Regions from separate parts of the Desulfosporosinus paludis genome, predicted to be linked through region 1. Evidence: riboswitches for the same ligand, from Rfam matches in the RefSeq annotation. Region 1 holds a riboswitch; the other holds the start of a gene.
What was found. Region 1 has a riboswitch for thiamine pyrophosphate ahead of purF (amidophosphoribosyltransferase). Riboswitches for the same ligand answer to the same signal wherever they lie in the genome.
Positions count from the first base shown of each region.

Region 2: it holds a riboswitch for thiamine pyrophosphate, as region 1 does, so the genes downstream of both, thiD (bifunctional hydroxymethylpyrimidine kinase/phosphomethylpyrimidine kinase) here and purF (amidophosphoribosyltransferase) in region 1, are expected to answer to the same signal.

Region 1 covers NZ_CP144211.1:5,307,985-5,315,489, forward strand. The annotation lists gene VZF35_RS26275 (acyl-CoA dehydrogenase) at 1-874, shown strand, start outside; gene VZF35_RS26280 (YetF domain-containing protein) at 1,129-1,803, shown strand; gene VZF35_RS26285 (LCP family protein) at 1,965-3,023, shown strand; gene VZF35_RS26290 (TVP38/TMEM64 family protein) at 3,165-3,842, opposite strand; gene VZF35_RS26295 (hypothetical protein) at 4,022-4,525, opposite strand; gene VZF35_RS26300 (hypothetical protein) at 4,813-5,040, opposite strand; TPP riboswitch at 5,217-5,321, shown strand; gene purF (amidophosphoribosyltransferase) at 5,412-6,815, shown strand; gene thiC (phosphomethylpyrimidine synthase ThiC) at 6,987-7,505, shown strand, end outside.
Region 2 covers NZ_CP144211.1:5,088,561-5,096,065, reverse strand. The annotation lists gene VZF35_RS25225 (SDR family NAD(P)-dependent oxidoreductase) at 158-895, opposite strand; gene thiE (thiamine phosphate synthase) at 1,063-1,695, opposite strand; gene thiM (hydroxyethylthiazole kinase) at 1,688-2,500, opposite strand; gene cytX (putative hydroxymethylpyrimidine transporter CytX) at 2,476-3,696, opposite strand; gene thiD (bifunctional hydroxymethylpyrimidine kinase/phosphomethylpyrimidine kinase) at 3,693-4,496, opposite strand; TPP riboswitch at 4,590-4,702, opposite strand; partial or broken gene VZF35_RS25200 (HD-GYP domain-containing protein) at 4,742-5,023, opposite strand; gene VZF35_RS25195 (DNA recombination protein RmuC) at 5,153-6,478, shown strand; gene cydC (thiol reductant ABC exporter subunit CydC) at 6,479-7,505, opposite strand, start outside.

The DNA.
Region 1 (7,505 bases):
TGCCTTTGCTAATGCACGCGATAATGCTAAACAAAGAGTTCAGGGCCGCCTGATTACCAATCCCAAGGCAGGTCGGGTAGCCATCATCAACCATGAAGATATTAAACGGACTCTGATGATGGGCAAAGCTCATATTGAAGCTATGCGAGCCATGATGTATAGAGTTTATCTGGCTTTTGACCAGAGACACCGCGATCCCGATCCAGCAGTAAGACAAGCGGCCAGCGATCTGGTTGAAATAACAACTCCACTTTGTAAGGCTTATCCTTCTGATGAAGGCTGGTGGCTCATTGGCGAAGCTATACAGTCGTATGGCGGCTATGGCTACTGCGAAGAGTATCCCGTTTCACAAATCGCTCGTGACATGAAGATCTACTCAATTTGGGAAGGCACTAACTTTATCCAATCAATGGATTTAGTTGGCCGCAAGATGAACATGAAGGGTGGCTCAGTATTTACTTCTTGGGTACAAGAAATGGTAGATTTCTATGAAGCTAATAAAGGCAATGAAGCTTTAAGCAAGGAATTTGCAAACTTGGGTAAGGCACTAAATGCGTATCAAGATATGCTTAAGGCTTTAGCCAAATATTCTAAGACCAATATGAGTATGATTCCGCTCTATTCCCGCCGGGTCCTGACCGCTACTGCCCAGCTTTACTGTGGCAGGCAGATCCTTGACCAAGCGGTATTGGCTGATAAGAAAGCCAAAGAACTTGGACCTGATCACTTTGATTATAAGTTCTATTCTGGCAAAGTAGCCACAGCAAAGTACTACGTGCGCAATATAGTCCCTAATGTCTGGGCGGTCGCGGAGATAGTAATAGATGGGGATACTTCAGCTATTGATGTTCCAGTGGATGTTTTCGAGTACTAGAAGATAATAGAGCCAAATTATCAATAGCCTTCGCTTTATAGCGGAGGCTATTACTCGTATAGGAGAATATAATCGAGGGTTGGTGTTGATGCCATCGTCAGAGCAAAAGACAATAATATTAAGAGTTTAAGGCTAGCAAAAGAGAAGGTCAATAAGTCGAAGGCAGTAGATGTATAGATAATTCGGTTTTACATAAAGCGAAAGAAGATTGGGATAATGTAGGTAAGAGTGGAGCGTGATAATAAAAAATGATCATGAATAACATTTTACGTATACTTTTATCCTTCTTTATGCTTTGGCTTGGATTAAGAGTATTAGGAAAGAAGCAAATTGGAGAACTGAGTATTTATAATGTCGCAACGATTGCCGCCGTGGGAGAAATGGCTTCTAGTTTAGCCACCGACCTACACGACAGCCCGTTTAATTTTATTTTTCCACTTCTAGGTTACTTTTTATTGACATATTTAATGACTTTCTTTTCATTAAAATCCCGGTTTGCCCGTAAAGTTTTTGAAGGGAGTCCGACAATTGTCATTTCCAATGGTAAAATACTTGAACAAAACCTCAAAAGTTTACGTCTGTCTATTGAGAACTTGTTTATAAAGTTACGAGAAGAAAAAGTGTTTAATCTGAAGGAAATCGAATTTGCGATTATGGAACCGGATGGGAAACTAAGTATTTTACTGAAGCCGCTTTATCGAACAATAACTGCAGAGAATCTACATTTAACTACTCAATACGAAGGGCTACCGACTATCCTAGTTAGAGAAGGCAGATTTGAAGAAGAAAGCTTAAAAAGATTAGGAATAACTAAAAGTTGGATAATGACGCAATTGCACGCCCAAAATGTCAGTGAGATTTCTGAGGTATTCTTAGCCCAGCTGGATACCTCCGGACAACTTTACATTGACTTGATAACGGATTGGTAGCGTTGTTTCAATTGTTTTATCGGGTTATTATTGACCATTATTTCGGAAATTTCACGGTTTAAGTTAATTTGCACCAATATTGGGCAAAATGAATATGCTATCCATTTTTGTATGTGGATAATGAGAACCATATATAATTGTAAGAAGCTAGAGGTAATATCATGAGAAATAACGGTAGTAAAAGTAAGTATATAATACGATTAATTTATTCTGCAGTTGCTATTGTTTGTTTAGGTTTATGCATATCTAACACGATTTTAACCGAAAGCAAATACCCATTGCCAAATAGATTTAAATCATGGGGATCTTCCAGTAAAAGGCATGAAACTAATAGCTCTAAGGGTAATGAAACTAATGCGAACTTTAGGGAATCATCTCAACCAGCAAATCCCCATCTCTTAACAATATTACTTTTAGGGGTTGATCGTAGACCGGGTGAGAAATCAATCGGAAACACGGATACAATAATCGTTGCACAATTGGACAAAGATAAGAAAAGATTATCAGTATTATCTATTCCAAGAGATACGCAAGTTGATATTTCAGGATTTGGTACGCAGAAAATTAATGCCGTTGCACGGCTCGGAGCTGGACCTAAAGCAACAATTACCAAACTAGAAACCCTATTAGGGGAAAATATCGATGGCTACATTGTAACTAATTTTGACGGATTTAAAACGATCATCGATGATTTGGGTGGCGTTACAATAAATGTAGATAAGAACATGCATTATGAAACTGGAGATAAAGAAAACGGTATTATCAATTTAAATAAGGGTGTTCAACATCTAAATGGAGATCAGGTACTTCAGTTTGTACGTTTTAGGCGAGACCAATTGGGCGATATTACCAGGACTATAAGACAACAAGAAGTATTGAAGTCCTTGGCCAACCAATGTTGCCAAATTCAAGTCTTACCCAAATTTCCATTACTTATCGCCCAACTCTATAAGTGTATTGATACAAATCTAACAGTACGACAAACCCTTGAATTAGCAAATGACTTGTTCCAAATAAAAAACACTAAAATAGTATCGGAAACATTACCTGGAAACTTTTCGGTTGAAGGGGGAATTAGTTACTGGAAAGTTAAACCTGAAGTCTGTAAAGATGCGTCCTATAAGTTATTTAGTAATGGAGATACCGAACCAGTACTTATAAAGGTAAATACTCCTACTATAAGAAAACAAGGGGTCAGCGAAAGAACAATTACAGACTGATCATATAAGTAAAAATCATTCTACTGATAACTCTAGTAATGTTCGGGAACCAAATGTAGATCTTGTGATAGAAGTTAACAATTAAGCTCAAGTAAGGGAGGTATTCTCAATAAGAAGTTGATTGATGTTGAAAAACAAAAATCAGAAGGTTTCTTTTGCCATCGGATAACGACTCATAAGGTAACTGAAAATCCATAGTATCACCATGGCGAAACTGCCTACTAACAGCCAAATTCTATAGTTCGCAGAAATCCCCATGAATACTAGGGCAGTTGCTATATAAGAAGGAATAATGGTTAGGGCTGCCGTCCAGAGATAACTCCAAAAGTCGATAGCCGGGATCATAGCCGTAATATAATTAACAATAAAAGCGGGGAGAGGCAATAATCTTGCCACAACCAACCCAATAGTTCCTTTTCGTTTAATCCATTCATTCACTTGGTTAAAACGTTCCTGAGAAATGATACTGTGCAACAACGGTTCTTTAATACTTTGTACCAACCAATAAATTGCTATTGAACTAAGTGTCGAGCCAACCCAAGAGTAAAAAGTTCCCCAAACAATCCCGTATGACTTTAAACATATAATCGTTAAGCTCTCTGTGGGAATCGGTGTCATGCTTAGAAGAGTAATAAGAAGGATAGCTGTTACTTTTCCCAGGCAACCAGTTGAGCGTATGACGTTTGAAATTTCTTGACCACGGTCTATGTACAAAAATCCAACGATTATTAATATCCCTGTAACGAAAAGGACCGCAGACCACCGATTTTCTAATTTATCTAATGTATATGGAGTTTCCTTGGTAACTTTGTAGTTCATGCGTTGACTCCCTTTATATTAATAGCAGATTCCTAAAGTCTTGCCATACACGTATATCTACATACTTTTAGATGTCGTCAAACAAAAGTTTTCAAAGACAAGGAGAAGGAACTGTACGTAAAAAGTAAACACCTCAATCAAGAGGTGTTTCAAGAATAAATAATAGAACAATCGCCTTGTTATTGCAAGTTAACCTCCATTTTATTAACTAATTTGTTGTCTTTAAAGGCTAGAAAAACTTCTGCTCCGGATGGAGATTTTACGTGACACAAATAGGTTACGGCGTAACCTTTGCTTCCCTTTGTGCCACTTTCAGTCACAATATCACCGGTACCTCCTAATAAACTTTTGATCTTTTCATATGTGTCACCGTATTTAAGTTGATTGTACTTAGCTTTACTTATAGTTAATGGATTACTTTTCTCTGTTGATGTTAATGGTGTTGTTTTAACAGATTCCGAAAGTTTTTGACTTGAGGTTGGAGTTTGACTAGTTGTATCTTCAGGAGTAACAGGAACCGATGGAATTGTTTTATCGGTTGAATCTAGAGTGGTAGGCATAGCTGCCGTAGGTGTGGATTGTTTGGAAAGCCCAGCAGTTAAATTGCCACAGCCATTAAGTACTATACTCAAGCCTAGGAGTATAGTCATTAAAACCGGCCATTGTTTTCGATTTGAAATCATACGAATATAAATCCCCCCCTTTAATATCAATATACCATATATTACCATACTCCAAAAATGCGTGCGAGCTTTTCTGCAATATCCGTCATTCTAACAATGGATTATGCTCTCAAACAGAGAAATCTACATCATCTGTCAAATAAAAATAATTTCATCTTTCTGTTAGGCAATACCCATCAAATGGTGGCATCCTTTTGACTTTTAGTAAAATTGATAAACACTTGTGATTTGTGGTTTTTGGCAAAGAAATAAGCCCCCAGCATCTGATATGCCGAGAGCTTTACATATTAATCTTTTAACTGCTTTACCGATTTAAGCGTTTTAGTTGACTTAGCCGACTTATGAACTGTTAATTTGGGTGTTTGGCCCTTGTTCTGATGATGTGTACTTTTTGTACTATGAAATGTTTTTACCTGAGGAACTTTGTATTTGGGGACAGCGTTTGCGATACTGGCTGTTCCTAATATTAACCCGAACATTGAAATAAATGCGATTCCAACCTTAATACGTTTCATATAGCTCATCTCCTCTTTGGTGATAGGCTTATTATTTGCGGGAGTTAAGTTGCTATGCATTCTCTTACTCTTAGACAGAGTAGAACTCATTGAGGAGGGAAAAGAGGATTGCTGTTCTGATAGTATAATGTATACCTTTACATCTCGAAGATGAGGTCGTATAATAAGTCATAATTTAATTGTGCTGGGGGTGCCCAAATGTGGCTGAGAAAGAGCAATGCTCTTATCCCTTTGAACCTGATCTGGTTAATACCAGCGTAGGGAAGCAAAATCGTCAATTATTGACTTCACTGAAGTGTATTTATGTAAGTCAAAACGACAGCTTACCGACGGGTAAGCTGTTTTTTATTTAGTTTGGGGAGGGTTTCCTGATGAATTGCGAACAGGAAAAACCAAAGGAAGAATGTGGAGTGTTTGGCATTATTGGGACAAACGATGATGCTGCCAGTTTGACCTTTTCTGGCTTAAAAGCGTTACAACATCGGGGACAAGAGTCTTGCGGTATTGCGTCATTTCATAAAATGTCAATGAGAACCTTTAAAGCTTTAGGTTTAGTTACCGATGTCTTCAATGATGAGATCCTTGCAAATTTGGCTGGAAGCAATGCAATAGGCCATGTTCGTTATTCTACAACGGGCTCGAATCTTATCGACAATGCTCAACCACTAACCCTCTCCACTAAATTTGGAGAAATAGCTTTGGCCCACAATGGCAATATCATAAATGCCAAAGAACTACGCATATCTCTTGCTCAAGCCGGTCACCGTTTTGAAAGTACAGCAGATAGTGAAGTAATTTTACATTTGATAAATGACCAAGTTACTTCTTTAGAAAATGCTATTTCTAAAGCTCTGTGTAAATTAAACGGAGCGTATTCATTAGTTATCATGACAAAAAACGCCTTGATTGGTATACGAGACCCACTGGGTTTTCGGCCACTCTGCATAGGACGTTTTGGAAATGCTTACTGCATAGCCTCTGAAAGCTTTGCATTACAATCAATTGGAGCAACTTTTATCAGAGATGTTGCTCCCGGAGAGATGATAATCATTAATGAGACCGGATTTAAATCCCATCAAATTTTTCAAACTCAAAGAAAGTGTTGTTGTGCATTTGAATATATCTATTTCGCACATCCATCCAGTACCATTGATAGTGTTAACGTTGAAATGAGTCGTTTCCGTATGGGACAAGAATTAGCCAGAGAATACCCTGTAGATGCTGATGTAGTTATCCCCGTCCCTCGCTCCGGACGCCACGCGGCCTTAGGTTATGCTTCTGCTAGGCAGCTACCCTTAGAAGAGGCTATATTCAAAATTACTCAGAATGAACGCTCATTCATACAACCCACTCAAACGTTAAGAGAACTTATGGTGGTGAAGACCTTAAGAGTGCAACCAGAGGTTATACGCTCAAAACGTGTATTAATGATTGATGATTCCCTGGTACGTGGAACTACCAGTGTTAAGCTAGTTAAACTTATTCGTGAGGCTGGCGCTAGAGAAGTGCATCTGCTTATTGCTTCTCCTCCAGTGCAATTTCCATGTTATTACGGGGTCGATATTAGTGAACAAACGGAATTAATTGCAGCGCATATGTCGGTAGACAAGATATGCCAATATATTGGGGCGGACTCACTGTATTATTTATCACAAGACGGTTTACTCAAATCACTTATCGCTCAAGAAGTCTGTTTAGCCTGTTTTAATGAACAATATCCGCTAAAATCAAGTGTATGTCTTGATAAGCTAATGCTCAATAGTCAATCTGCTTAATTAAGACTTTTAAAAAACTATTATTTGCTAGGAGTACCCCTTATGGGCTTAGATAGCTTTCTTTTTGCACTTCTAGAAAATCCGAAATAAAAGGGGGAACGAGGAAGCCTTCATAACATATTTAGTTAACCTTAATAACAAAATGAAACCTAAAATAATTGAGGAGGTACTATTATCATGACTACACAAATGGCTGCTGCCAAACGAGGCGAGATTACTGAAGCTATGAAAATTGTTGCTCAAAAAGAGAATCAAACACCCGAAGATATACGTTTACGTGTCGCCGAAGGCACCGTCGTTATTCCTGCTAATATTAACCACCATAGTTTAAGCCCTGAAGGTGTTGGTCAAGGCCTCAGAACAAAGGTTAATGTAAACCTAGGAATATCCAAAGATTGTGCGAATATTGACCTGGAACTAAAAAAAGTACAAACAGCTATTAACATGAAAGCTGAAGCTATTATGGATTTGAGCAACTACGGCAAGACTGCAGAATTTCGTGCCCGCCTTATCGACATGTCTCCAGCTATGATAGGTACAGTTCCTATGTATGACGCGATCGGTTTTTTGGAGAAAAAACTGGAAGATATTACCGTAGAAGAGTTTCTGTCGGTCGTTGAAAAACATGCACGTGATGGTGTAGATTTCATGACAATACATGCAGGGCTCAACCGCCAAACAGCGACCCAT
Region 2 (7,505 bases), 220 kb from region 1:
AATAAATTGTAATTCAAAGGGATGCATTTATCCTGGCTTCTGCAGGCTGAGGAGAGAGCATGTTCATGGGGAAACTGAGAAGGCTAAGTATAACTAGTAAGATCAGTGACTTACGGAACATCCGGGCTTCCCTCCTTCTTGCCTGCCTGTCCGAAGTTTAGATGAAATTTCCTCCATCGACGACAATAGTTTGCCCAGTTACGAAGCCAGCATGAGCGATAAGTGAATAAACAACTTCTGCAATATCTTCTGGAGTGGCCACTCGCCCGAGTGGAGTACCTGCAGCAAGATGGGCGATATGTTCGTCCTTTCCTTCCACCCATCGGGTTTGCACAATACCGGGGGCAACCGCATTAACCCGGACTTCAGGAGCAAGAACTCGTGCTAACGATTTATTGACACTGATCACTGCAGCTTTAGAAGCGGAATAGGCGATGGAACTGCCTAAACCCGTAAGACCGGCAATGGATGCCATATTCACAATACATCCATGGGCCTTTTTGAGTTCGGGGGCTGCAGCCCTTGAACAAAAGAACGTTCCCTTTACATTGACCCCCATAATATCATCCCAATACTCTTCTTTTAAACCATCGAGATCAACGTGGTCAACAAAGTGTGTCATACCTGCATTGTTCACAAGAATGTCCAGTTTGCCAAAATCAGTGATGACCTTGTTTACCATGGATCTAACCTCGGCATCGTTTGATACATCTGCCTGATATATTAAACAGCGAACCCCCAAGCCTTCAACCTCAGCGCGGGTCGTCAAAGCATCGACTTCCGAACGAGAATAATTAATCGCAATATCAACTCCTGACTTAGCGAGAATCAAAGCGATCGCTTTGCCAATCCCAGTCCCTCCACCAGTTATTAAAGCAACGTTTCCTTGCAGCATTTAGACTCCTCCTTGTGTGATAATATCCTTATCCAATATGTATGTTTTCAAGTATATCGCACCGTTTAAGACTCTACAAGCCTAATTCAGGTTGGCTTAACCTAAACGGATTAAGATTCAAGGCAGAAACGGAGCCCTTCCTAAGGACTCCGTTTCTATCATTAAAATTAACGATTTGATTTTAGGAGCGTTTGGAAATCATGGGCAGCTTGAAGGATATCGTCTTGAGCCAGAATGGCCGATACAATAGCGACTCCATCGATCCGGGTATCCATGATTTGCTGAACATTTTGCTGATTAATTCCACCAATCGCTACGACAGGGATTGATACTGATTTTTTAATGAGTTCCAACTCATCAAGACTGACTAGTTTAGCATCGGATTTTGTTGAGGTACTATACATCGCTCCAACTCCTAAATAGTCTGCACCCTGTTCTGCAGCCAAAAGAGCTTCTGCTAGGTTGCTGGCAGAGACTCCTATTAGTTTATTGGGAAAGAGTTCTTTTGCTTTAGTTAAGGGGAGGTCATCTTGACCAATATGCAAGCCATCAGCGTCTACGGCCAGGGCAATATCCAAACGATCATTAATAAACAAGGGGATTTTATAGCGCGAAGTGATCTCTTTCACTTGATAGGCTATTTCTAGAAATTCTCGAGTTGATATGGATTTTTCTCGGAGCTGAACAAGAGTGACTCCGCCCTGGATAGCTAGTTCCACACTGTGGGCCAAATCACGTTTGCCAAGTTGGATTCGATCCGTGACCAAATATAAACTATAGTCTGCGCTCATCTTACTCATGGCGGATCTTACTTTCCTGAGCAAGTTGTTCAGGTGTCAGATTATAGATACTATCGAACATTCGGGCCCGAAAGGTTCCAATCCCTTCACCGTGATGGAGAGAGGCCTGGGCAATCTCGCCTGCTAAACCCATACTTGCTATTCCGGCTACTGCTGCGGAGAAATAGTCTGTAGTTGCGCCACAATACGTGCCAACTAAAGAAGTGGTCATGCATCCTGTTCCTGTAACATCCGCCAGAATCCGATGCCCGTTGTCTAATAAACAAAGTTGCTTTCCGTCAGAGACAACATCAGTCTTACCTGTAATAGCAATGACGCAATTTAGGGCTGAGGCGAGCTTCTTGGCAATAACAGTACTGTCTTGTTCATCAGCCAAGGAATCCACTCCTTTAATGGCAACCTCTTGGCCTGCTAAGACGCTGATTTCGGACATATTTCCACGGATAACGTTGGGATTGAGCTCTTGTATCAGTTTCTGGGCAGTTTTAGTTCGCAATTGTGTTGCACCGACACCTACCGGGTCCAGAATTATCGGAACCCCTATATCCTTAGCTCGTTTACCTGCTATCAGCATGCTCTCAATGGTTCTTGAATTCAGAGTTCCGATATTCAAGACTAAAGCTGAAGCAAATCCCACCATTTCAGCAACTTCTTCGTGATCATCTGCCATAACTGGGGAGCCTCCCAGGGCAAGTACAATATTCGCACAATCATTGACCGTTACATAGTTTGTAATATGGTGTATCAAAGGGTTCCGTTCTTTGACAGCTTTGAGATTTGTTAAGATTTTCTCACGTATTTCCATGTCTTTGTCAACCTCCATGTTAAAGAATATAGTATGCTAATAAGCAACATAACCGGAATGGTAGATCCAAAAAAGAAATCGAACTTGATAAACTGATAGTAGAGGATTGTTCCTATGATACAAAAGATCAAGGCAGCCCAATTGATTAAAAGGTCTTTTTGTATTGTCTTGTTTTTAAATAGGAAATAGTCGGTTAAGAGAATGGCAAATAAAGGCGCAAAGACTGAACCGATCGCGTAGAGAAAATCTTGATATTGCTCAATATTTACGATAATGGCTAATCCTGTGCCAATCGCTGTCATGATCAAGGCTATTTTCTTTTCATTTAACTTAGGGAAAATATTCAATAAGGTTACCCCGGCTGAATACGCGTCCAGAAAGGTGGTTGTCACCGTAGCCAAAACGATAATACCCAACGCTACCATGCCAAGATTAGCAGCCAAGAGCATTGCCGAAGGATCTGGATCTGATGCAATGATAGCGGCCCCTAAACCAATAATGTACATCCAACTGCTGCCAAAGAAGTAGCCTAGCCAACTTCCCCCAGCTCCGCCGTGTTTTGTTTTAGCAAAACGAGTATAATCGGAGATCAAAGGCAACCAAGACAGAGGCATAACTACAGCTAACTCCAAAGCAGAACCGAAGGTCATTTCTCCGGTCACTTGTTTACTGAATAAATCGTGATTGCGGAAGATAAGCACACTCAGAACAAGAGTCAAGAGGAACAGTAAGATAACGGCAATATGATTGGCTTTTTTCCAACCGCTGTCTTTTCCCAACCATACCCAGACCAGGACAAAAGCCCCTATCACTAAGCTCCAGATCGTAATATTATCGAAGGACCATAAAAGCTTTGTGATCTGATTAACGGATCTGGCCCCAGCGATAATCATAACAGCTGTCCAACCCAATAACTGTAAAACATTTAAGATGGAGAATACGTAAGACCCGTATTGTCCAAAAGAAATTCTGGTCGAAACCAAGGCTGGAATTCGCTCATTTGTACCGATAATTCCGCCAAGTACTAAAAGAGTCGTTCCAACGATATGTCCTAATATGATGGCAAGAGCTCCCATCTTAAAGCCCAAGGGTGCCAATAATCCGCCTGCTAAGATCTCAGCGACGGATATGGCTGCGCCAAACCAGAGCGTGGTGAAGTTAAACCAGGTTACATTATTTTTTACAGGTTCACTCACTTAATAATTCCCGCCTTCTTGTAAAGTGTATAAAAGTGATGGGTAGGCCCCACACCTTTCCCAATATCTAAAGAATGTTCAATTGCTATGGTAATGTACTCTTTCGCTTGGGCAACTGCTTCGTAAAGAGGATAGCAAAGAGCGAGGTTAGAGGTTATGGCCGACGACAAGGTGCAGCCCGTTCCATGAGTATTCTTAGTCTGTATGCGTGCTGTGGTAAAATATCTGAAACTCTGGCCATCGTACAAGATATCCGTAGATGCGCCTTCAAGGTGTCCCCCCTTAAGAAGAACGTTCTTGGCTCCCATTTGATAGATTTCCTTGGCAGCATTTTCCATTTGGGCCGTGGTGTGAATTGCCATTTTCGTTATGACTTCGGCCTCTGGAATATTGGGGGTTACAACCGTAGCTAAAGGCAAAAGTTCATGAATCAAGGTTGACTCTGCCTCAGGGTTTAACAAATGGTAACCACTTTTAGATACCATGACTGGGTCAATTACAATGGTCCGCGGAGCATATAACCTCAGCTGTTCGGCGATCACCTCGATTGTTGGAATTTGAGAGACCATTCCAACCTTTACCCCATCTACTTCAATATCCTCGAAAACTGCCTTAATCTGCGCGGCAATCACGTCACTAGAAATGTCCTGAACAGCAAAGACTCCTTGGGTGTTTTGAGCGGTTACAGCTGTAATGACACTCATACCGAAGACTCCATGAGCAGAAAACGTTTTGAGATCGGCCTGGATTCCTGCTCCCCCACTGCTGTCAGAACCTGCGATCGTCAGTACCTTTTTCATAGTCCTCCTCCTTATCTTGGCAAAAATTTCCATGCAAAAAGAGCCCAAATTCCAGAATAGGATTTGAGCTCTTAAATCTTTCCTTAGAAGAAGAGAAAAGAGAAACTGCTTACCTACGCTGGCATTATCCAGATCAGGTTTATAGGGTCTTAGACTTTTTGGGGTCTAAATCTCAGCCAGCCTCTCTAGCTCCCCTGCCAATGCGATATTAGTTTTTTTAAATCTAACATGGAAAATGCTCAAAGTCAATTCCTTAAAAAATTCATACGATTCCTTCCCTCATAAGCATCATAAGCATCAGCAATAGCCAAAATGCGGCATACGATAGGGGTCGCGTCCTCTTTGGGCCCCAAAGGATAACCTTCCCCATTCCAGCATTCGCGATGCCGTAATATAAAATCAGCGATAGACAGCAAGTTCGGGGCGGATTGGGCAATGCGGTGTCCAATTTCACAATGCCGCTGCATTTCTAGAAATTCATGACTTGTAAGACGCCCCGTCTTAAACAGGATACGATCTGGTATCCCAACTTTGCCAACGAATTAAAAGTTCCGGTGTATAACTTCACATCAAGAAGGAATTTTTTTATAAACCCAGAATTGTCTCCCGAGTGTGTTAATGTATTACTGAGACTATTAATCTAGGAGGCATTCTTAATGGAAGATCTAGTACTTACCGCCCTAATTGTTCTTGTTTGTATTTCAATAGTCCTTCTGATACTCCTTGTATATCGATCGTCGAGGAATTCCTTTGTTCAATTCCGAAGTAATTTTGACTTGCTTGAGAAGAGTCTTGAGCGCAGCGAGCGGCTTGTTAATGGGGAAATTTCCAGAAATCGTGAAGAATCAACGCTTAATGCTCGGCAGGCCCGTGAAGAGCTTATCCAAACCGTCCATTCATTCAACGATTCCATACTGGCACGTATGGCTGAAATCGCAGCTCTTGAGCGCAGCCAATTGGACATCTTTTCTGCTCAGTTAGGTTCTCTCACGAAAACCAATGATCTAAAATTAGAACGCTTGCGCCAGACTGTGGAGGAACGACTTTTCCAGATTCAACAAGATAACGCCCAGAAATTGGACCAGATGCGTGCCACCGTCGATGAAAAACTTAGTGCCACGCTTGAACAACGATTAGGGGAATCTTTTAAGTTAGTCAGTGAAAGACTTGAAGCGGTGCACAAAGGGCTTGGAGAAATGCATACTCTGGCCTCTGGAGTTGGAGATTTAAAGAAAGTCCTAACAAATGTTAAAACAAGAGGGATTATGGGTGAGATTCAGCTTGGGAATTTGCTTGAGCAACTCCTTACGCCCGAACAATATGATACCAACGTTATAACGAAAGCCGGCAGCAATGACCGCGTTGAATATGCCATAAGGCTTCCGGCGCGCGATGGCCAAGACAGTATCCTTTGGCTGCCAATCGATGCTAAATTTCCCTTGGAAGACTATGAGCGATTGATGGAAGCTCAAGAACAAGCTAATGTTCCGCGCATTGAAGAGCTGGGCAAATCGTTGGAAAACCGTATAAGGTCAGAGGGTAAGAGTATTCACGATAAATATCTTGATCCCCCCAACACCACGGATTTCGGTATTTTGTTCTTACCTGTTGAAGGATTATTCGCCGAAGTTTTGCGCCGCCCGGGTTTATGTGAATTGCTTCAACGAGACTATAAAGTCATTATTACTGGTCCTACCACTCTAGCGGCCCTTTTGAACAGCCTGCAAATGGGCTTCAGGACGTTAGCCATTGAAAAACGCTCCAGCGAAGTATGGAACTTACTTGGAGCGGTAAAAACCGAATTTGGTAAATTTGTGGATATATTAGAAAAAACCCAAAAGAAACTTCAAGAAGCCAGTAACACTATCGATACGGCAACTCGAAAATCTCGGACTATTGCGCGTAAGCTGAAAGATGTTCAGACTCTCCCCTCCCATGAGGCTGACTTGCTTTTAGGGCCGGGAACTGAGAGTGAAGAGTAGTCAAATTGACCCAAAATCGTTGTAGCTCCACAGCTTCCGATAAAGGTCAGTGTGTTTGAGGAGCTCTGCATGTTTTCCATGTTCGACCATTTGCCCATATTCCAGAACTAGAATCTCATCCATCGTTTCTAATCCAAAAAGGGAATGCGTGATCACTAAGGTAGTGCGTCCCTCCATGAGTTGATAGATTTCATCCATGACTTCTCGTTCAGTCAAGGGATCAAGGCCGGCCATCGCTTCATCCAGGATTAAGATCGGAGCGTTCTTTAATAAAACCCGAGCAATCGCTAAACGCTGTCGCTGCCCCCCTGAGAGCTTAAATCCCCCTTCACCGACGTAGCTGTCATATCCTAAAGGCAGAGATAAAATGAACTCATGGAGTTTAGCTTGCCGGGCCGCTTGAATGAGTTCTTCCTCCGTTCCCTCAGGTTTTGCCATAAGAAGATTCTCACGGATCGTAGCGTTAAATATATGGGTTCGTTGAGTCACTACACCGATAAAATTCCTAACTTCTTCGGGAGAATATTCCCGCAGCGAATGCCCACCCAATAAAATGCTTCCTTGATCATATTCCCAAAAACGAAGAAGGAGATTTACCACACTCGTCTTGCCGGCCCCACTTGGACCAACGATGGCTACCTTGCCTTGGTGGGGAATCTGAAACGATAGTTGATTCAAAGCCCATGGTTCGTCTTGCTCATAGCGAAAGCTCACATCTTGGAACGAAAGACTCATGTCTTCAGGTATGAGAGAAACAGGACTGTTATTTTGAATGGCAGGTTCGGCATTGATACACTCTAACAAGCGATCTGCAGCGGCACGGTTTTGTTCAAAATAATGCGGAACAAGGGCTAGCGGAAAGAGAGCTTCAAAGCTGCTAAAGGTGCCCAGAGCCAACATCCCTAAGTCGACTCCACTGACGTTTCTTTGTTCTACAAGAAGAATTCCCAGAACGAGCACGAGCCATAGGCCAAGATTGGCAACCAGTCCAGTCAAAGCGGAAGACAGGGCGGAAAGCCAAGCGATT